DNA from 3 places in the Paenibacillus sp. SAF-068 genome. Region 1 is predicted to be linked to each of the others. Evidence: riboswitches for the same ligand, from Rfam matches in the RefSeq annotation. Region 1 holds a riboswitch; each other region holds the start of a gene.
What was found. A riboswitch is a leader RNA that binds a small molecule or an ion and turns the genes downstream of it on or off. The one in region 1 is predicted to bind cyclic di-AMP.

Region 2: it holds a riboswitch for cyclic di-AMP, as region 1 does, so the genes downstream of both, ACTHPG_RS11845 (3D domain-containing protein) here and ACTHPG_RS27230 (ubiquitin-like domain-containing protein) in region 1, are expected to answer to the same signal.
Region 3: it holds a riboswitch for cyclic di-AMP, as region 1 does, so the genes downstream of both, ACTHPG_RS02440 (hypothetical protein) here and ACTHPG_RS27230 (ubiquitin-like domain-containing protein) in region 1, are expected to answer to the same signal.

The regions. Positions count from the first base shown of each region.
Region 1 is NZ_JBQCJX010000010.1:50,080-57,398, reverse strand. It holds gene ACTHPG_RS27255 (tRNA1(Val) (adenine(37)-N6)-methyltransferase) at 1-528, shown strand, start outside; gene rsmI (16S rRNA (cytidine(1402)-2'-O)-methyltransferase) at 529-1,413, shown strand; gene ACTHPG_RS27245 (AbrB/MazE/SpoVT family DNA-binding domain-containing protein) at 1,600-1,854, opposite strand; gene ACTHPG_RS27240 (HD domain-containing protein) at 2,172-3,449, shown strand; gene ACTHPG_RS27235 (TatD family hydrolase) at 3,782-4,552, shown strand; cyclic di-AMP (ydaO/yuaA leader) riboswitch at 4,794-5,047, shown strand; gene ACTHPG_RS27230 (ubiquitin-like domain-containing protein) at 5,321-6,505, shown strand; gene rnmV (ribonuclease M5) at 6,661-7,206, shown strand; gene rsmA (16S rRNA (adenine(1518)-N(6)/adenine(1519)-N(6))-dimethyltransferase RsmA) at 7,211-7,319, shown strand, end outside.
Region 2 is NZ_JBQCJX010000001.1:2,750,782-2,758,100, reverse strand. It holds gene ACTHPG_RS11865 (alpha-glycosidase) at 1-109, opposite strand, end outside; gene ACTHPG_RS11860 (M20 family metallopeptidase) at 392-1,567, opposite strand; gene ACTHPG_RS11855 (ABC transporter substrate-binding protein/permease) at 1,751-3,214, shown strand; gene ACTHPG_RS11850 (amino acid ABC transporter ATP-binding protein) at 3,201-3,923, shown strand; cyclic di-AMP (ydaO/yuaA leader) riboswitch at 4,140-4,336, shown strand; gene ACTHPG_RS11845 (3D domain-containing protein) at 4,339-5,010, shown strand; gene ACTHPG_RS11840 (polysaccharide deacetylase family protein) at 5,112-5,903, opposite strand; gene ACTHPG_RS11835 (hypothetical protein) at 6,058-6,390, shown strand; gene ACTHPG_RS11830 (PspA/IM30 family protein) at 6,512-7,183, shown strand; gene ACTHPG_RS11825 (DUF350 domain-containing protein) at 7,279-7,319, shown strand, end outside.
Region 3 is NZ_JBQCJX010000001.1:582,842-590,160, forward strand. It holds gene ACTHPG_RS02415 (hypothetical protein) at 1-576, opposite strand, end outside; gene ACTHPG_RS02420 (XRE family transcriptional regulator) at 603-812, opposite strand; gene ACTHPG_RS02425 (urease accessory protein UreF) at 1,069-1,770, opposite strand; tRNA gene ACTHPG_RS02430 (tRNA-Leu) at 2,215-2,297, shown strand; gene ACTHPG_RS02435 (glutathione peroxidase) at 2,448-2,927, opposite strand; cyclic di-AMP (ydaO/yuaA leader) riboswitch at 3,297-3,472, shown strand; gene ACTHPG_RS02440 (hypothetical protein) at 3,588-3,986, shown strand; gene ACTHPG_RS02445 (HAD family hydrolase) at 4,114-4,797, shown strand; gene ACTHPG_RS02450 (Nramp family divalent metal transporter) at 4,886-6,181, opposite strand; gene ACTHPG_RS02455 (organic hydroperoxide resistance protein) at 6,567-6,986, shown strand; gene ACTHPG_RS02460 (zinc ribbon domain-containing protein) at 7,199-7,319, shown strand, end outside.

The sequences.
Region 1 (7,319 bases):
GATATGGCGCGTCGCAGTGTGCAATTAAATGAACTCGACGACGCGATTATGATTCGTGAAGGTGATTTGCGAGAACTGGTGAAAGAAACAGGACATGCTGTATATGATGCAATAACGGTTAATCCTCCATATATGCCTCTGAATGGAAGTGATCTCAAAATGAACACACATCAGGCAATGGCACGTCATGAGATCGGATGTACCCTGGAAGAAGTGATTCAGGCTTGTAGTCGCCTTGTACGTAATGGCGGCAAAGTATCGATGGTTCATCGACCTCAGCGTCTTGGCGAGATAATCTCGCTCATGCGTGAAAATAAGCTGGAGCCCAAACGGATTCGGATGGTACATCCCCGTGCTCATCTGGAAGCCAACATGGTATTAATTGAAGGTATGAAAGATGGTAAACCTGAAGTAAGAATGCTTCCGCCACTCATTGTCTACAATGAAGAGGGGAAATATTGCGAAGAGATTATGGATATTTATTATGGCCAGCAACATGCTGAGCGTACTACGAAAGGAGGACTATAGATGACTTTGCATATTCAGAAAAGTTATGCGGAGCAGCTTGAAGGATCAGGCAAGCTATATCTGGTTGGGACACCTATTGGTAATCTGGAGGATATGACCTTCCGAGCCATCAAGACATTGCAGAGTTGTGACATCATTGCAGCGGAAGACACACGCCAGACTCGGAAGCTGCTTACCCATTTTGAAATTACACCTTCGATGTTGTTCAGTTATCATGAGCATAATAAGGGGGCGAGTGGACCTGAACTGATACGCTATATAATAGAAGGAAAAAATTTGGCACTAGTCAGTGATGCCGGTCTGCCGGCCATTTCGGACCCAGGTTCCGATCTTGTACAGCTTGCACTGGACGCCGGAATAACGGTTATTCCCATTCCTGGACCCAATGCTGCTTTGTCTGCTCTGATCGTGTCCGGATTACCGACGGAGCGTTTCACATTCGGCGGTTTTTTGCCGCGGGAGAAAAAGGACATGCGAAAAGTGCTGGAGGCTTTTGACGAATCCAACGGGACTTTGTTATTTTATGAATCCCCTCACCGTATTCGAAAAACATTAGTCCACCTCGAAGAAATTCTGGGTGATCGCTCGATTGTTCTGGCTCGTGAACTAACCAAGCGTCATGAGGAATTCGCAAGGGGTACTGTGAAGGAATGTATAGACTGGCTTGAAGAACATCCACCTCTTGGCGAGTACTGTTTGCTGGTAGAGGGTATTAAGGAAGAGGAGCGTAAGGCTGAGCGCGAAGCATGGTGGCAGCTGATGTCCCTCGCGGATCATGTCAGTCATTATGAAGGTGAAGGACATAATCGCAAAGATGCGATGAAAAAAACGGCAACCGATCGTGGACTGACGAAGCGGGATGTATATAATGCGTTAATCGAGTAGCCAATCTAAGCAACTATCTTCTGTCATGGGGAGCATAACCTGAAAAGAACCTTTTGCAACATCAAGGAACCCATAACAGGGCAAAAAAATACCTTCCGCGGTGGGGTTCACACCGGGAAGGCCATTAAGGAATATTAAAAAGGTTAGAAATAACAATTTAGATAAGTCCAGTATATCTGGTTTTTCTTATTTTGTCACAGGTGCAGGGATTTCGGAAATACATTCGTTACAAACAATTTTACCTTTGAAATAAGTAACGTTCTCTGCATTACCACAGAAGATACAAGCAGGCTCATATTTTTTCAACATGATGCGCTCGCCGTCAACGTAGATTTCCAGAGCATCTTTTTCACCAATACCGAGCGTACGGCGCAATTCAATTGGAATAACTACCCGTCCCAGTTCGTCCACTTTTCTTACAATACCTGTTGATTTCATCATTATAATCAGTGCTCCTCTCAGCTAACTATCATTGTCATTATTCGACATTATTTTATGTTTTATGATACTCATCATACCAACGATTCCCAAAACAGTCAACCTTAAAATTAGCTTAAAATTAAGGCTGTTTTTCACAAGGTTACTGGTGGTAAGGGATTGGCAGTCATTTTTCACATTTAAACATCAATGTCAACTTTGTCGATTTGGAAAACGACAAAACTACGTTATTCGACAAATTTCGTCATAATGTGTCGAATCTTAGATGAATCGCAGAGCCCAAAGCGTTAATATAAAAGAAATTAAAGGAGTGAGTCGACATGGAACAACGTTTAACGGAAGAGAAAGTATTCAAAGATCCGGTACATAATTATATCCACGTGCAAGATCCGGTTATATGGCAGTTAATTAACACCCCGGAATTTCAGCGTTTACGCCGGATTCGTCAACTGGGTACATCTTACCTTACCTTTCACGGAGCAGAGCATAGTCGGTTTTCACATTCACTAGGTGTTTATGAGATTACACGCAAGATCATCTCTCAATTTGAAAGAAGTCATTATTCGGATTGGCCGAAGGAAGAAAAGATTGTAGCTCTGTGCGCAGCTCTGCTTCATGATCTCGGGCATGGGCCATTCTCTCACTCCATCGAAGAAGCTTTTGACATGAATCACGAGGATTGGACTTGTCGCATTATTACAGGTGATACCGAAGTAGGGGCGATCTTAAGACGGTATGCTCCTGATTTTCCTGAGAAAGTCGCGTCTGTCATTCAAAAAACATATGAAAAACCGATTGTGGTGAACTTGGTGACCAGTCCGCTTGATGCAGACCGAATGGACTATTTGCTCAGGGATGCTTATTTTACAGGTGTAAATTACGGCACGATTGACCTTGATCGTATCCTTCGGATGCTGCGTCCCTATCATGGACGAATTGTAGTCAAGGAATCAGGCATGCATGCTGTGGAGGACTACCTCATGTCTAGGTATCAGATGTATTGGCAGATTTATTTCCATCCGGTAACTCGTAGTTCTGAAATTATATTGCGGCAAATATTCAAGCGAGCGAAAATACTCATACAGCATGGTTTTCAATTTCGCTTCATGATTGATCCACTCCCTCAATTATTTGCAGGAGAATTATCTGTAGATGAATATTTGCAGTTGGATGAAGCATTAATTCAGACGGCATTTACGCAGTGGCGCAAGGAGGACGATACTGTTCTGAGTGAGTTATGCGAACGTTTTATGGATCGCAAGTTATATAAGTATGTAGAGCTTGAACAGGTCGACTTGACAATGATGGAAGAGATTCGGGAAGCTTTTGTACAGGCAGGCCTTGATCCCGAATATGATCTTGAAATTGATTTTCCTTCAGATAATCCGTATGATGTGTTTCGTCCGGATGAATCCACCGATAAGCAGATTCTTCTTCTGGATCGACAGGACAATTTACGTGAGTTGTCAGAAGTATCAGACATTGTCCGTTCCATCAGCGGGCTTCATCGAGGGAAACATCATTTGTATTACCCGCAAAACAAGGTGGATGCGATTATTCATGAATTACCGTCACATATACGCCCCTATTTCTTGTAATCATGTGGGTATAATCCAATGAAGAATTTCGAGATCAAAAGACTTTCTAAAAGAGCTATTTTTCATGATACAGTAATCTGCTTTAATGGGGCGTATATGTAGATCGACATAATTTTGTAAATGAAAGCAGGCAGAACGGGCACAATCAGCAATATATAGATCAGAATATTCGTATTTCTTCTATATATTGTAGTTGTGAAGAAACAAACGAAATAATGTAATGCACAGATTACCCAAAATGTTTTATATAGGAGTCAATGAATTATTGAATTTTACAAATTTAACTTTCAACAGAAGATAGTCGTTATTTCGACATGAAGGGAGATACAAACATGATGCTGTTCGACACACATACACATCTGGATGCACCACAATTCGACGAGGACCGCGAGGACATGATTCAGCGTGCTGTTGATGCGGGAGTTGGTCGCATGATCAACATTGGCTTTAACCGGGAGACGATTCCAACGACAATGAAACTTGCTGAGACATATGACTTTATCTATGCAGCTGTAGGGTGGCATCCCGTCGATGCGATTACAATGCAGGAGGGCGATCTGGAATGGATTGCATCTTTATGCAAGCATGAAAAAGTGGTTGCTATCGGTGAGATTGGATTGGATTATCACTGGGATACTTCACCGAAGGAAGTACAGCATCGCGTATTACGACAACAAATTGCTTTGGCACGTGAAGTGAACATGCCGATTGTCATCCATAATCGGGATGCACATGAGGATATCATAAGAATTTTGCGTGAAGAAAAGGCGAGTGAAGTTGGTGGTGTGATGCATTCGTTCTCGGGCAGCTGGGAAACAGCGAAGAGTTGTCTAGATATGGGCTTCCATCTCTCCTTCGGAGGACCAATTACATTCAAAAATGCAAAGCAGCCCAAAGAGGTGCTCGCGAAGGTTCCGATGGACCGGTTTTTCATTGAAACAGATGCTCCATATTTGACACCTCACCCTTATCGTGGGAAACGAAATGAGACAGCGCATGTACGTCTGGTTGCAGAGGCAGCTGCGGAAATTAAAGGCATTTCAGTCGAGGAAATTGCTGCAATAACCACCAAAAATGCCATGGAACGATTTGGAATTCGTTAAAAAAACGAGTAAATGAGGTGAAAAAGGCAGGTAAGCGGAGTTAATTTGCCCTTTGATCCAAATAAATCAAGAATATTACAATATTTTAACCAAATATTCAGAAAAACGTACTTGATCAACGCTTTACAACATGCATCAAAACAGGATATCATCTTTTCAGTGAATTGTTGTGCGGAAAATTGGACAGATGTTCGGGGGATGAACAAAGGGACACTTTCCGATGAAACAACATTACTTTCATGAATCAGTCTCGCTGAGTCTCCGTTAACGGAGAGCGGGGGAACCAATAGGGCTTAAACATCGGTGAATCTGGCCGATGCGCAACGTTCGCTGACCCAAAAGCAGCGTATGGAACTGCGAAGCCGTATTTGATTTCTTCTTTGGGTCTCGGGGTGAATTCAAGGGCATCCGCCATGAGCGGGTGACCTAAGATAGGGCGGCTCTCTTTCGCCCGAACCCGACAGCTAACCTCGCAAGCGGAAAAAGAGAGGCAACCTCGTGCATGAATTTCCGATATTCAAAATCATTCGGAAGCCACGAAAGAGTTCCTCTTACACTCTTTCTTTGGCTTTTTTGTTTTTGAATAAAAGAAATGTTGTCATCATACGGTAGGTATTCAGGAGGATGACATCATGTTGCGAAGATTGATTCATGGTGCAGAACCGGATTATGTTGGTCCAATCTGTGTTCTGTAGAAAATTTGGTATAGTCACGTCAAAGACATCATGCATTACTTTAGACGGCGAGGCTATGAAGGAGGACGGAGAAGTGGGCACATTCCAACCAGAAGAGACCCATGAGTCACGATCATCCAGTAAGTCTTTCGCGTTGCGGTGGAAGCATGAGAACATGCGTCAAATGGCATTGATCGCGATTTTCTCAATTGCGCTTACAATCATGATCTTGTTAGTCGTTTACGGTCAGGCCGGGAAACAAATTTCACTGGTTATTGATGGCAAAGCTCAGGTGGTAGAGACTCGTACAGGAATGCTTCAGGAAATGCTGGAGGAGCAGTCGATCACAGTCAGCCCTCACGACAAGGTATCCATGTCCATGAACGGGGCAATTACAGATGGAGACCGAATCGTTATTGAGCGGGCCGTTCCAGTCAACATTACGGCAGACGGAGACACCAAGACTCTGTATACAACGGATTCATCGGTAGAAGATGCAATTCAAAAATCAGGTATTCAAGTTGAGAGTAATGATAAAGTGTATCCGGCGCTTGGAACTGCTATCAAAGCGGATATGAAGATCCGTGTAGTGCGCGTAACAAAGCGTACAGTGGATGTAGAACAACCGATCGCTTACAAAGTAATTAAAACGGCTGACCCCAGCTTGTACAAAGGGGATAACCGTGTCGTTGTAAACGGCAAAGAAGGTACACTTGTACAGCACATCGAAAAGGTATTTCAGGATGGAGAATTGGTCTCCAAAAAAATGGTCGGCAAATCCGTCGCGAATAATCGTGTAGATAAAGTGATCGCTGTCGGCACCAAAGCAAAACCGGTCGTGAAAAAACCTGAGATTCAGACCGTATCGGCACAAACTTCAACAACCAAAAAGGCTACAACAACGAACTCGAAGAAAACATCTGCCTCGGGCAGCAAAGTGATTACCGTATCCGGGACTTCTTTTAAATACTCCAAAGTACTTAAAAATGTATCCATGACTGCCTACTCTTCCGAAGAGCCTGGCATTGGCACTAAAACAGCTTCCGGTACTCGTGTAACGGAAGGGCGCACCATCGCGGTTGATCCCAAAGTCATTCCAATTGGCTGGTGGGTATATATCGAAGGTCTGGGCTTCCGACGTGCGGAAGATACAGGCGGTGCCATTAAAGGCAACAAAATTGATGTATATTATGACAGTGTGAAGCATGCCCTGAATTTTGGACGCAAGAAAGGCAAGACGGTCTACGTGATCGGTCCGGTGAAGCCGGAAGCGAACTAAAATCGTTTTACTTTGAAATGGGAATGCTATAAAATAGTTGCATGAATGATTCATGCGGAATATGCGGCGGAGGGGTCTGAATTCAGTCTCCCCCGCCGTTTGGCAGAGAAGAGGATATTCCTCTTCTTTTTGCGTTAGAAAGGAAGAAATGGAACATGATAAAAGAAGTCATTGTGGTGGAGGGCCGTGATGATACGGTAGCCATCCGTCGGGCCGTGGAAGCCGATACAATAGAAACAGGTGGATCAGCCATCAACCAACGTATTCTGAAGCGGATAGCGCTTGCTCAGGAGAGACGGGGAGTCATCGTACTGACAGATCCGGATCATGCCGGCGAACGCATTCGTAAAATCATTGCGAATAAGGTGCCTGGCTGCAAACATGCTTTCATTCCGGAAGCCGATGCAACACGCAAAGGGGATATTGGGGTGGAGAATGCCTCACCGGAGGCGATCCGTCATGCTCTGGCACGCGTACATACTTCATACGAAGGTGCTCCGAGCCTGATCGATTGGGAGGACCTGATCGCGGCAGGACTTATTGTGCATCCGCAGGCTGCTGCACGTCGCATGGAGATGGGCAATCTGCTGGGCATCGGATATTGTAACGGTAAGCAGTTCCACAAACGTCTCAGTGTATTTCAGATTACACGGGAAGAGTTCTCTACAGCATTAGCGCAAATTGAACGTGAAGGATTGTGAGCATATGAAGGATATGGAAGAGACGATAGAAATTGCAACGCCCAAGCGAACTAAAGAAATTATTCAAAGACACGGATTCTCATTTAAGAAAAGTCTAGGTCAGAACTTTTTGA
Region 2 (7,319 bases), on a different contig from region 1:
CGTATTGCACATCATTACGTTTGGTTCGTACGCGCAGATGTATGGTAGACGAATTATAGGCATAAGCCCACTTGTCACGAGGAACATGATACATGGCTTCGAGTAGCATGACAGCACCTCCTGAATATAGGATAAGTTATAGAGGTTGTTCATAAGCCCACTTTTACTGAAAACTGGTCGAACTTATAGTTATATTTACCAAGTTAGCCAGCAAATGAACCACATTCCTGTAATGAAAATGAATAATTTTCATTGTTTTCACAAGGTTTCTTTCACAGCATCTCCAGCTTCTTGCTGAATATACGCACATGTCAATAAAGAAAAAGGTACCCTGAACAGCTTGAAATCGAAGTCTGTCAGGGTACCGCTATATAACAAGTTGAAGTGGATCTTAGCGAATCGCTTGCTCAAACTCGGTACGGATGGTTTGTTGCAACTCTGGCCGACTCAGGACGTCATAAGCTGTTGCAGCAAGTGCTTTTGCTCCCAAAATCATGCCATCCAGCGCGCGTTCCTGAAGCGCAAGATCACGGAAACCTATGGAGTGCAGGGTATGAACCTCATCCACAACACGAATATAAGGGTGAATTGCAGGGCATTTCAGGGAAACGTTACCGATGTCCATGGAGCCATGATCGTTACCACTTACAATCTCTTCCTGCGGGATGCCGAGTTCCATGAGATTTTGACTGAATGCGGCTGAGAATGCTTCATTGGTAACCATCTCGTCATACGACGTTTCATAATTGGATGTCACAAGCTTGCAACCTGTCTGCAGAGCAGAGCCCTCAGCGATTTGAATCACACGTTCTGTGAGGATATTTAGTTCTTTGCGGGTTGCTGCACGTACATAAAATTGAGCAGAAGCATAGTCAGGAATGATGTTTGCTGCCTGACCGCCGTTGTTGATTACCCCATGGATCCGAACGGTGCTTTTCACTTGTTGCCGGAAAGCATTAATTCCGTTGAAGGTTTGAATGACTGCATCAAGTGCGTTGATGCCTTCATGCGGGCTTGCAGCAGCATGTGAAGAGCGGCCATGGAATTCAAATTGCACAGCATCGATAGCCAGCGAGCTGCCTGACTTTTCGTAGGCATAATACGGATGTGCCATAAGGGCAATATCACAGTCATCGAACAGGCCTGCTTCTGCCATTGGTACTTTGGCACCACGTGTCTCTTCTGCGGGTGTACCAAATACTTTAATCGTTCCACCTACTTCATCCAGAATGGATTTCAGCCCAACAGCAGCTCCGAGACTCATCATGCAGATCAGATGGTGACCACAAGCGTGACCGATCTCCAGCAAGGCATCATATTCGCACAATAATGCAACAGTAGGGCCGGGTTTGGCAGCGGAATACGTGCCGATAAAGGCTGTCTCCAGTCCAAGGATTGGAGCCTCTACAGTGAAACCGTGGTAGACCAGTTCTTCTTTCAAACGGGCAGAAGCGAGATACTCTTCATTTCCCAGTTCGGGGTTGGCACCGATATATGATGAAATGGCTTTAAAACGGGAAGCATATTGATCAATAACCGTCAGAATTTGTGATTTGTTAGATGTCATTAGTGAACTCCTTATGCAAAAATGAAAATAATTCATTAATTATATCATGTTTGCTTTATTTTTTCAGAAACAAGTCAACATTTGTAATGTCAAAATGCATTGCATAATCATGCATTGTACTTTATAATGACTCAGTCATCAACATGAGAAGCATACAACGTATTGTAAGGGGAGAGAACAAGGTTGAAATTGATAAGTCGTTACACCATGATGCTGTTGACCTTTGTCGTTCTGCTGACGACTGCCGTTCCTGTGGCACTTGCAAGTGGATCTACAGATAATTCAAGCAGTAAAAAGCTGGTGCTCGGTACAAGTGCCGATTTTGCACCCTATGAATTCCATAAAGTAATTAATGGCAAAGATGAAATCGTTGGTTTTGATATTGAGATTGCCAAAGAGATTGCCAAAGATCTTGGCGCTGAGCTTGTAATTGAGGATATGGGCTTCGACGGCCTGCTGCCTGCATTGCAGAGCGGGCGTGTCGATCTGGTCGTTTCAGGCATGACGCCGACGGATGATCGGAAGAAAAGTATCGACTTTTCTGACACCTATTATAAATCAAAACAAGTCATTATGGTTCGCAATGTGGATAAAGACAAGTATCCAACCATGGCAGAACTCGAAAATGCAAAGATTGGCGTGCAGAAAGGTTCAATTCAGGAAACGATCGGCCAGAAGATTCCGGGAGCGAAACTTACTGCGCTTGATAAAATCTCGGATATCGTGCTTCAACTGCAAACGAAACGTATTGACGCGGCAATCGTTGAGGATACCGTAGCAGCCGGTTATTTGGATGATATCATTGGACTTGCTGCTGCTGTCCCGGACGAAGAGCAAGCAGAAGCTGCAATCGGGATTCGTAAAGGTAATACCGAGCTGCTAGCTGCAGTAAATGGAACGCTTGAGCGCTTGAAAAGTGAAGATAAAATCAACCAGATGGTGACGGATGCCAGTCTCCTGATGGCGGATAAAGCGAACAAATCACAAAATATTTTCCAAGTATTCTGGGAGTACAAAAGTTTCTATGCAACAGGTGTAGGCTACACCCTTTTATTGTCTGCACTTGGGGTTATCTTCGGGGTTATTATCGGGTTGATCATCTGTTTGTTCCGACTGCATGATGTTGCGATTCTGCGTTGGATCGGTACAGCTTATGTTGAAGTCATCCGTGGCACACCGATGTTGGTGCAACTGATGATTATTTACTACGGTTTTTCCCTGAGCTTTGGTATTAACTTCACTGCTCTTCAGGCAGGTATCATTACACTCTCAATCAATAGTGGTGCCTATCTGGCAGAGATTTTCCGTGCAGGTATTCAAGGTGTGGATCGTGGTCAGTTGGAGGCAGCACGTTCATTGGGTATGGGAAGAGGCGCGGCGATGCGTTATATCATCTTGCCACAAGCCTTCAAAGCTGTCTTACCAGCGATCGGTAATGAATTCATAACCATCATCAAAGAATCCTCCATTATCTCCGTAATCGGTATGGTGGACATTATGTATCAGGCCAGTGTTGTCAAAAACATTACGTACCAAGGCTTGAGTCCATTTTTGATTGCAGCGGCCATTTATTTTGTAATGACATTCATTTTGTCCAAGCTGCTGGGACGACTGGAAAGGAAGTTGAGTGCAAGTGATAGACGTTAGACAATTACACAAATCTTATGGAAATAACAATGTGCTTAAGGGCATTAACGTGACGATTGGCAAAGGTGAGGTTGTCGTAGTTATTGGTCCTTCCGGTTCGGGAAAAAGTACATTCTTGCGTTGTCTGAACCTGTTGGAACAGCCTACCTCGGGTGAGATTGATTTTGAAGGCGTGTCAATCACCGATCCGAAGCACAACATCAACGCAACTCGTGAGAAAATGGGCATGGTGTTTCAGCATTTCAACCTGTTCCCACACAAAACGGTAGAGCAAAACATTACAATTGCTCCAATTAAAGTGAAGAAACAATCCACTCAGGAAGCGGAGAAAATTGCTGCTGATCTGCTTAACACTGTGGGCTTGTACGATAAAAAAGATGCATTCCCGAATCAGCTGTCCGGCGGACAGAAGCAACGGATCGCCATTGCCAGAGCATTGGCCATGCAACCGCATGTGATGCTGTTTGACGAGCCTACCTCGGCGCTGGACCCTGAGATGGTCGGCGAAGTACTGGATGTCATGAAGCGTCTTGCAGAAGGCGGGATGACCATGGTCATCGTAACACATGAGATGGGCTTTGCACGTGAAGTGGGAGACCGTATCCTGTTCATGGATGGCGGGGTTATTGTGGAAGAGGGAACACCTGATGAGGTGTTTGGAGCACCGAAAAATTCACGTACACGTGATTTTCTTGCAAAAGTACTCTAAATGAAATGATCGATAGCGTTACTGACTTCGAGTCGGTGGCGCTATTTTTTTATGAAATAATAACATACAGGATTCGAAAAAGTAACTATTCTGTTACCAATTATAAAGGAATCATAATGCCCAACTTTTCTAAAGGTTGCTGTATTCTTACATAAGCTTACATGCTAGAACCATTTGGTAAGAATTACTACAAGTTCAGGTTACAAAATTGTGATATATTGAACACTGCCGAAACTTCCGGACAGGGAGTGCGGGGGATGTAACGATGCAGAATGTGCAGGGGGAAGATCTACAGCACACTGCTTGGGGTGAATTAGGGGTACATATCGTTTCAACTGTAATGATGAACCTATAGGGTGGGCTCCTCATCCGAATCCGACAACTAACTTCGCAGGCACAATGAGGGAGGAAGACCATGATTAACAAGAAACGTATAGCCAAAACAGCAGTAGCATTAATGACAACAGCAATGCTCATTCAAGCCGTTCCGGCTCACGCCGATTCAGTTCATGTGGCCAAAGAGGGGGATACCTTCTACACCTTATCGAAACAATACGGAGTAGCAATCAACACGTTAGTTAAAGCAAACAATGACATCTCGCCTTACAATATTTATGGTGGTTTGAAAATTACAATTCCCGGTAAGGCAAACCATGTAGCTGCCGCGGCGGCGGAAAGCAAGGCCCAAGCCAAAACGGTTACGACAGCAAGCTTGGACGTGAACACAGATAACAAAGTGGTTCAAGCCTGGGGTAAAACATTTGATTACAGCAAAGCTGTGAACGTGAAAGCAACGGCATACTCTGCAGATCCGTCTGAAAATGGAGGATGGGGTGCTGTCGATTATTTCGGGAATGACCTTGAACTGGGTACGATTGCAGTTGATCCAAGTGTGATTCCACTTGGAACCAAAGTACTGGTAACTGGTCACAGCCATCCAGGATTGCCAAAACAGGCTTTTGTAGCCACGGCACGTGATGTGGGCGGTGCAATCAAGGGGCACCGGATTGATATCTTCATCCCGGGTAGCAAGCAATCTGTAAGCACATTCGGTTTTCAGGATATTGAGCTGTACATTCTGAAATAGAAAGTAAATTATAATTAAAAGAATTCAAACAGGGTGTCTGCCAGTCGCTAACTTGCGATTGAACAGCACCCTTTTATATTCTTATTTATAATACGGTCAGCCTAATCTTTGGCCTTTGGCAATCCCAGCATTTCGTCCAAGGTGACCAGTTCATACCCCCGATTACGCAATTCCTCAATAATCTCTGGCAAAGCCTCAATCGTGCCGTTTAGATTAGATCCTACACCGCCTCCTGCATGTTGCAGAACGATGGAGCCAGGTTTGACGGCAGACAGGATGTTATCTTTCACCTCTGTCTTAGAAAGGCCTTTCCAGTCCAGTGAGTCTACGTTCCAGTTCACAATGCTATAGTGTTGTCTGGCAGCCCAACGCAGCTGTTCCTCATTAATGTCTCCATAAGGCGGACGAATCATCTTGGGAGTATATCCCGCCAGACGTCGAATTATATCCCCGGTATGTAAAATTTGTTTGCGAAAGGCATTCATCGACAGCTTACTGAATTCCGGATGATTGTAGCTGTGATTGCCGACCATATGCCCTTCCTTAACGATGCGTTTCACCAGATCGGGATGCTTCTCAGCACGACTACCTACGATAAAGAATGTAGCTCTGACATTGTATTTCTTCAATACATCAAGTACCTGTGGAGTAAACCGTGGATCAGGTACATCATCAAAAGTCAGTGCAACTTTCTTTGTTGAAGGACCATTGGTTTTGAACGTATCGGCATATTTTTGACGTAATTGTCCCAATGTCAGTTGTTCTTCTTCCCCGGAATCTGAACCGGATACCGATTCACCTGGAGGGCTTGAAGAATCCCGAGATGAAACCGGTGCATGATATCCTCCGAAGAAAATAACGATAACCATCAGCATGATGAGGCGTATGCGCATAATATCAGCCTCCTTTTCCAAAATAACGTTCTCCTTGGTATGCCCGAGGTCTCCAATAAATATGCGTAGTGTGAGAAGTTTCATTGTTGATTCATCCCATGAAGGCCATAATTCCTCCATATATATCATATAGAAAAGGGTAGGTGGATAGGATATGAGTACATATGATTTGAAGTCCATACGTTTACAGGTGATTGAAGCAGGCGAGGATAAGGTTTTTCTTGTTACCGGAGGGAAGGCGCATATTGGTGCTGTGGCCACGTTCTATGTAGATCATGAGCGCGTAAGCGGAACGACGGTACATATTCCGGGTCATAAGGAACAGGAGTTGTGTGAGCGGCTAGCCCGAAAGGCGGCTTTACAGCTGAAAGTAACAGTCACGGTAATCATGGGTATCCATTTTGATTCGATCACGCGGATGCAGATTGATGAAATCGTGCAGACTGCAGAGAGGCTGATGGAGGATCATCTGAGCAAGGGGAAATGATCTTCTTAATATAAAGAGCAATCGCAAGTTTTGATTTTATTTGCTAAAATTGAAACGAGTTGCAGATTGTTACGTATGTATGTTTATATACGATGTAATATTGACTAGGAGGAATAACATAATGTCCATTTTTAAACGTTTGCGTGATTTAACCATGTCTAACATCAACGCCATTATTGACAAGGCGGAAGATCCAATCAAGATGACGGACCAATATATCCGTGACATGCAAGAGGATCTGGAAGATGCGGAGAAAGCAGTAGCTCAACAGATCGCGATTGAGAAGAAATTTAAGCAGCTATTCGAAGAGCAGGAAGCTCTTGTGAAGAAACGTGAAGAACAGGCGCATACAGCGGCACGAGCTCAGAATCTGGATTTGGCCCGCAGGGCTTTGGAAGAGAAAAAAACAGCTGAAGAGAAGATGGCTGAGTACAAAACCAGCTATGATCAAAACAAGGCTTCAGCAGATAACCTGCGCGGCAAGCTCGACGAGATGCGTAAGCAATTGACTCAAATGAAGAACAAACGCGAAACACTGGTAGCCCGCTACAATGCAGCAAAAGCTCAAACGGAAATCAACAAAGCGTTAAATGGGTTTGGCTCTGATACTGCAAGTGCTGGAATGAAGCGTATGGAAGAGAAAATGATGCAGATGGAAGCACAGGCGGAAGCAAGCAATGAAATGTCATCCAAAGGCAAGTCTTTGGATGAAGAGTTCGAGAAGTTGGGTAAAGATCAGGCTGTTGAAGATGAACTCGCAGCATTGATGAAACAGTACGATAATAAGAATTAATACCTTGTAAGTCAGCAGGGTTGACCAGCGGAGGAGAAGAGCATTTCTCCTTCGCTTTTAAATGCGGTTCATGTTGATATGTGGGGGCTGTGTAAATGGATTTAAATATTTTGGCGATGCTGGTCTGGACAGTATC
Region 3 (7,319 bases), on a different contig from region 1:
GCAGATGTCATGGGTAAATTCGGCGTGGGTATGCTTCTCCAGATAACTCTCAACGGAGTTCCAATGTTCCTTTTCGTCCTTGATTTGTTTGCAGACAGCGCAAATAGGCAGGAGTCCGCGCAATGTGCGCACGTCAGACAGGGCCTTTTTTAATTGGCGTTCTGTCTTTTTCTGTTCGGTAATATCCATGTGTGCAATCAGAGCGAGATCGATATCCAAAATTGAATTCGCATGAGACAGAGGGGTGAGTTCCACGCGAAACCACCGCTCTTCGTTGCATGCCGCATGCACGCAGATGTCATATGTATGATTTCGATGAAAAGGTACTCCGCGTTCTTTCAAATTCTGTGCGACAAGTGCCGTGTGTGCGTTCTTGCTTCGTATTGCCCAGGCTTCCGTCAGATGCAGGTAATGTGTATGATTACTGCTCGCTTCCGGGTTGAGTAATGATTGGCCGAGTCCCTGTTGCCATGCGCGGTTACAACTGTGGATAACCCAATGGTGATCAACGATGATGAGTTGGTGACGAATGGACTGGAACGATAGCCTCTCCAGATCGGATGTAACATGTCTCATGGATGGGGCCCTCCTTGGCAGAAATTTTATCTCAGTTCATCTGGAATATCCAAAATGTCAGCAACCAGGTGTCTGAATCGGGTGGCTTTACGCGTGCCGTGAATGAGATTGGATAAACGGTAGGGTGGGATGCCATGCTGTTCGCAAAAGGTCTTCTGGTCCACTTGAAGTTCGGTTAGCCGTCGTTTGATGGCCCATCCGAACGGGGTCACTGGTTTTTTCTTGTTCTTGTTCAAAAGGGTTCACCCCTGGTTAGAATGTAGTATTCAGTCGCCATTTCTTCGTGTAAAATATATAGAGATGCGAGCTGTGTATTTTATTATATACGTAAATCCGTCATCTAACAATTAAAAAAGACGGAAAAAAGTGTATTTTGTGATGTTAAATGGCGTAAATACGTTAAATAAACAAATAAAACGACAAAAAACACGACGGCAAGGAGGTTGCCGCGTGTTTTTGTGTTTGTCTGAATGAAGGGGAGAAGGAAGAGGATTAGGCTCTGTAGGCATGAAGTCCAGCTCCAAGCATATGGAAACTGGGGAAAAATGATTTCATGGACATCGAGGTTGGTTGTACCAGTCCATCCGCAGCCGAGGCGCATACGGTATTCCATTCATTCTCCAGATCTGAGGCCAGGCGTACCATCAGATCTTTGGTTATATCGTTGTTCAGGGGAATGACTTTGGAGGCTTCGGTTATGCAGGCATTCATGGCTGAATGCAGGTAACCAAGGACCGCTTCCTCGACCGGGATGTCGAGGTGATGGTTAATCCAGGCGTGAACAGTGGAGAGGCAGCCAACCGAATCATATTTGGCGAAGATCTGTTCGAGCTGGCTGAAATCAATCCAGGGGTGCAGAGCGCGTGCCAGTCTGATCAATCGTTTTCCCATGGCGGCAGCTTGTTCTCTGAGATCTCCAGGAGTTCGCTGAACGTGGACCAGTTTATCGATCAGAGCTATCCGCCATGTATCCTTGTGATCTGCTGCGGTATAGATGCCTTTGATGGCCATGCCTTCAAGACGAACAATGCTGGGATGCAACTGACAACGCATGAATGATTCGAGATCTTCAGCATTACGAATGGTACCCTCCCTGATATGGATATCCATGCCGAAGGAATGGGTAAACCCTCCAACCTGAATAGAGGAATCAAGCAGTTTGACATAATCGAGCAGCTTATTCCCACGGTTCACAATCATTCGCCTCCTGTGTTCGTTAAATGTCATTTTAAATGACATTTATATTCCTTTTTGTTAACTTTATGTTTGAAAATCCGAATTATATGATAGTTATCATCCCATAAATGTCCGCTTTTTGTCAATAGTATCTGTTGAATTTAATGAATAGATTCTGATATTTAATATTTATGTCATTTTATATAACCTATTGTGTTATTTGTGTGGCGAAGTGCAGGGAGGACTATATATAAGGAAGGACTACATATTAATGAATCAACAAGATCGGCTCTAGCCGGAAAAGAGGGGATCAAATCTAAGGATATGCAGTTCATGGATAAACATGACGAGAATATGCGTTTTTTGAGGAAAATGCCTGGCTGAAAAAGAAGGTTTAAAAAATACTTTACTTTTATTTCTGAACCCGGTATAATCAATTCTGTTGCCGATTATTTACGACATGCGGTCGTGGTGGAATGGCAGACACGCTATCTTGAGGGGGTAGTGGGCGTATGCCCGTGGAGGTTCGAGTCCTCTCGACCGCATCATATGAACGATGAAGAAGAAGCTTTCCTTTAATGGAGAGCTTCTTTTTTTGTGTCTTTTCGAACAGTCGGGTATCCAGGGGTGAGAAAAAAGGCCATCCATTCCCGGGGGTAATGGTGCTCTACCTTCCGGCACGGGTGGCCAATGTACTATTTTTGCAGCAAATTCTTGATATCTTCTTCAATCTTGTCAGGTGTTGTTTTCGGAGCATAACGCTTAATTACCTGTCCGTTCTGATCCACAAGGAATTTGGTGAAATTCCATTTGATTGCTTTGGAGCCAAGCAGGCCTGGTGCTTCTTTGCTAAGGTGCTGGAAGAGAGGGTGAGCGCTTGAGCCATTCACATCAATTTTCTCAAACATCGGGAAGCTTACGCCATAATTCATCTGACAGAACTCGGCGATATCGTCGGAAGAACCTTTTTCCTGTGCAAATTGGTTGCTTGGAAAACCAAGGACTTCAAACGGGGCATCTTGGAACTTGTCTTGCAGTTCTTGCAGACCTTTGAACTGAGGGGTAAGTCCGCATGAGCTTGCGGTATTTACAATCAGTAACACTTTATCACGGTAGTCGGACATTTCAACTTCTTGGCCCCGAAGGGTATTGACTTTGTATTCGTAAACTGTCATCTAATCGCCTCCATGATATCATCTGATACCTCTTATTATATTGGATGCAATTAAATAATGCAAAACTAATATGGTGTTAAAAGAACCAAAACGGGCAAGTTGTGCAGAATACGTGAATGAAATGCGAAGTGACTTTCGTCAGAGTGAGAATTAGATAGCCTTGAAGAGATGGATAGAGTATAACCATGTTGTAAGCGTTATTATGGATCGGTATTGGCGAAAATCTGTCGATTCGGTGATCTGTACGGACTTTACACCGTCATGGTACGGGTGTATGATTCATAACGTAATTTCAATTTAAACTAAATTGTACCTGAAAAACGAAACAAACGATAATATCGCTCGATCTGATCTTAAGATATACGAACGATGTTTTAATCGCTGAGTTTCCATTCAGTCATGAGTGGGAAACGGGGGAACCAACAGAATGCGCTGTCCAGGACAGTAGGCATTCATGGGGTGAATTTTCCGGTGACAGCCGGAAATAGGGCGACTCTCGCGCCCGAATCCGTCAGCTAACCTCGTAAGCGTTAAAGGGAGAGGCAACAAGCCGTACGCTGGTTCATGGTGTTTTCGCCATGGATTCTTTAAGAAGCGTTCGGGAGGCCTTGGTCCCCCACGCTTCTTTTTTGTTGTCTTTTCACGCCAAGGGAGGAACGAATGATGGATACTGAGATGATCTTAGTGACTGCTCCAAATGAAGCAGGACGCAAATTTATCAAATTGCTGATGTACAAAAAAATGCCGTTTGCCGTTCTAACCAACAGTGCAGGGGAAGAGCGCAGACTCCGTAGAATCGGGGTAGAGCATGTCATTCGCATGAATACGGCTGCAGCTCAAAAATGGTTTTTGCCGCAGGGCAGCGTGGGCAACGTGTTTATTTTTGAGAACAGCCTGAACCTGACTTGCCGTTATTTACAGATCTGCCGTTCATGGACATCGAAATCCCTGTGCGTCATTACGGAACAGAGTCATCCAAAGGGCATCTATCGGGGCATGGGCGCAGACCGGATTGTATATTCACTCAATGGGGAAGTCGGCTTTCTCCTCAATGGTTAATGCCATAGCTTGTGATTGCTCAGGTGTAAGGTGCCTGTTATAATTGAATGTATCGATAAACGGAAATTTGAGGAGACTCATGCAAGATGGTGAGTCTTCTTTTTTATGCTTACAAGGAGGAATTGGCGTGCCGGATGTAGGTGGATTAAAGTGGTTGTTTTTTGATGTTGGAGATACGCTGGTGGATGAATGGGAGCCGGTTGATGATATTATCGGACAGTTCGTCCGCGAAGCCTGTGCTTTGGGGTATCCGGTAAAGATTGAGGCGGTACGCGAACTGTTCGCGAACTGTTACCAAAGTTATGAGCAATGGCCTATGAGAGTGGCGATTCGCACATTCGTTGACGACGAGGGACACCAGAAACAGATTCAGGACAAGCTGAAGTTTCAAAAAGATCTTGAACGTCCTTTTCCTTCAGCGGATTCCGTTCTCCAGCAGTTGTCACGGTATTATCGCATTGGCATTATTGCCAATCAGAGTCCCGGAACGGAAGAGAGACTGGAGAGTTACGGACTGCGGAAGTATGTTGATGTTCTGGCCTGCTCGGCTGAAGAAGGGGTGTCCAAGCCAGATCCGGAGTTATACGCGGTGGCCCTGAAACAGGCAGGATGTACGCCAGAGGAAGCCGTCATGGTCGGGGATCGGATCGATAACGATATTATACCTGCTCGGAAGCTGGGCATGCGTACGATTCGAATTATGCAAGGTTACGGAAGATTCCAGCCAGACCGATCGGAGGACGAACGTGCGGATTGGACTGTTGATTCATTGGATCAACTCCTGCCGTTACTGGTGCCGAATCAGGATTAGGTGATTATTAATAAAAGAAGGCTGATCAATCTGGTATCGAATACCGGAGTTGATCAGCCTTTTTAGTATTTTATCAATAAGAACGTGATTAGAATAACCGGATCGTTTGAATGATCAGATAGATATTCAGCACCACGATAATCGAGGCAATGACCCATGAAATGATGTTGAGCCACAATTTGTTGGCGAATGCCCCCATGCTTTTTTTGTCACTCGTGAACATCACCAGGGGAATTACCGCAAAAGGCAATTGAAGCGACAGCACAACCTGGCTCAAAATGAGCAGTTCTTCTGTGCCGTGTTCTCCTGCAATCGCTGTGACAATTACCGCCGGGATGATGGCGATCAGACGTGTGACCAGTCGGCGCAGCCAAGCTGGAATTCGAATGTTCAGGAAGCCTTCCATCACAATCTGTCCAGCGAGTGTCCCTGTAAGGGTAGAATTCTGACCTGATGCTAACAACGCCACACCGAACAGGATACTTGCAACCGTTGTACCCAATAGAGGTGTCAGCAGATGGTAGGCATCTGCGATCTCGGCAACCTGTGTCATGCCGGCACTATGGAATACAGCAGCGGATACAATCAGGATGGCCGCATTGATGAACAAGGCGAGTGTCAGCGCGATTGTAGAGTCCATGGTCGAATAACGAATCGCTTCTTTTTTGCCCTGTGGTGTCTGTTCGATCTGACGCGTCTGCACAATGGAAGAATGCAGATACAGATTATGCGGCATCACGGTTGCTCCTATAATACCAATGGCAATATAGAGCATGGCAGGGTTCTGCAGGATCTCCACATTTGGGACAAAACCATGGAGAACACCGCCCATATCCGGTTTTGCCAGGAACAGGTCAATCCCGAAGCAGAGGGCAATGGTCGCCATCAGCACAATAACGAGAGTTTCCAGGGCGCGGAAGCCTTTATTTTGCAGCACCAGAATCAGAAGTACATCAACTGCGGTGATGATAACACCGTACAACATGGGGATGTTGAATAACAGCTTTAACGCGATGGCAGAACCGATGACCTCAGCCAGATCGGTAGCTGCAATGGCAAGTTCGCACAGAATCCATAACATCATGACAACAGGCATGCTGAAGCGTTCACGACAGGCTTGAGCCAGATCCCGTCCAGTGACGATGCCGAGTTTTCCAGCCAACGATTGAAGTACAACGGCCATCAGGTTCGAGAGCAGGATGACGGATAACAAGGTATACCCGAACTGCGAGCCGCCTGCGATATCTGTTGCCCAGTTGCCAGGGTCCATGTAACCTACGGCAACGAGGTATCCTGGGCCAACGAAGGCGAGAAATTTTTTCCACCATGCAGCATTCTGCGGAACTTTCATGGAGCTATGCGCTTCTCCAAGGGAAGGGGCCATGCCTGCAGTAGACAATGATTCTCTTGAAGGAGCGTTGAACGGATTTTTTTTACTCATACGATAATCACCTGACTTTGGAATATTGATGCGGGACAAACCGCGCATGATATATCTAAATTTTTATGTTTATTGTTACATTGTACTCCTTCAATAATTTTTGTCTAGTGCAACTTTTATGTATTAACACAAAATTTCGGTTCTAATTCGTAAAAGCCCCTTCGTATATTACCCAACCTCAGGAAAAATACAGCCATGGTGTTAAAATGCATGAAAATAATAAAGTTGTAAAAGCTGATAAAGATACAACTTGCGTTTCAAAATGAGCCAGAAGTTTAAATTGAAAGCAAGGCAGTTAAAAACTATATGGATAAGGGAGAGATTCTAAATGGAAGCTTTATATACAGCAGTAGCGACAGTTAAAGGTGGACGTACAGGTTCGGTGACTTCTTCGGATGGCGTACTCAAACATGATCTGAAAATGCCCAAAGAGCTTGGTGGTTCCGGTGGTGAAGGTACCAACCCTGAACAGCTCTTCGCCGCTGGATATGGAGCATGTTATGAAAGTGCACTTGCCAATGTAGCACGTAAAGCAGGTGTAAAATTGGAGAATGTGGTCGTTACAAGTAACGTATCCATTGGTAAAGACCCTGCGGATGACGGTTTCCAATTATCTGTTCGCCTGGACGTGAGTATGCCTGGTGTCGATCACAGTCAAGCAGAAGATCTGGCGCGCAAGGCACATGATTTCTGTCCGTATTCCAAAGCGACACGTGGTAACATTGATGTTGTATTGAACGTAGTCTAAGATTCGACTCCCGCAAGTAAAGGGGAACATATAGAGCAGGGGTATTGCTAATACCTGATGTTCGATTACAAAGCCCTGCTGGCAATCGGCAGGGTTTTGTTGTTGATTATAATATAAGGACATGATGCAGGAGATTAGATGCCGGATCGCGTACTATTTTACATACTTGCACTCCCACTTCATGCTACACATTCCATAAAGGGGGAACGAAGATGAGTATTGAAGAGATGATCGAGCGCCGATTTGTATGTACGAAATGCAGGGGCACGGATTGTAACATTAAGGAAATTTCCATGTCAGGAGCTGGCCTGAGCAAGATGTTTGATATACAAC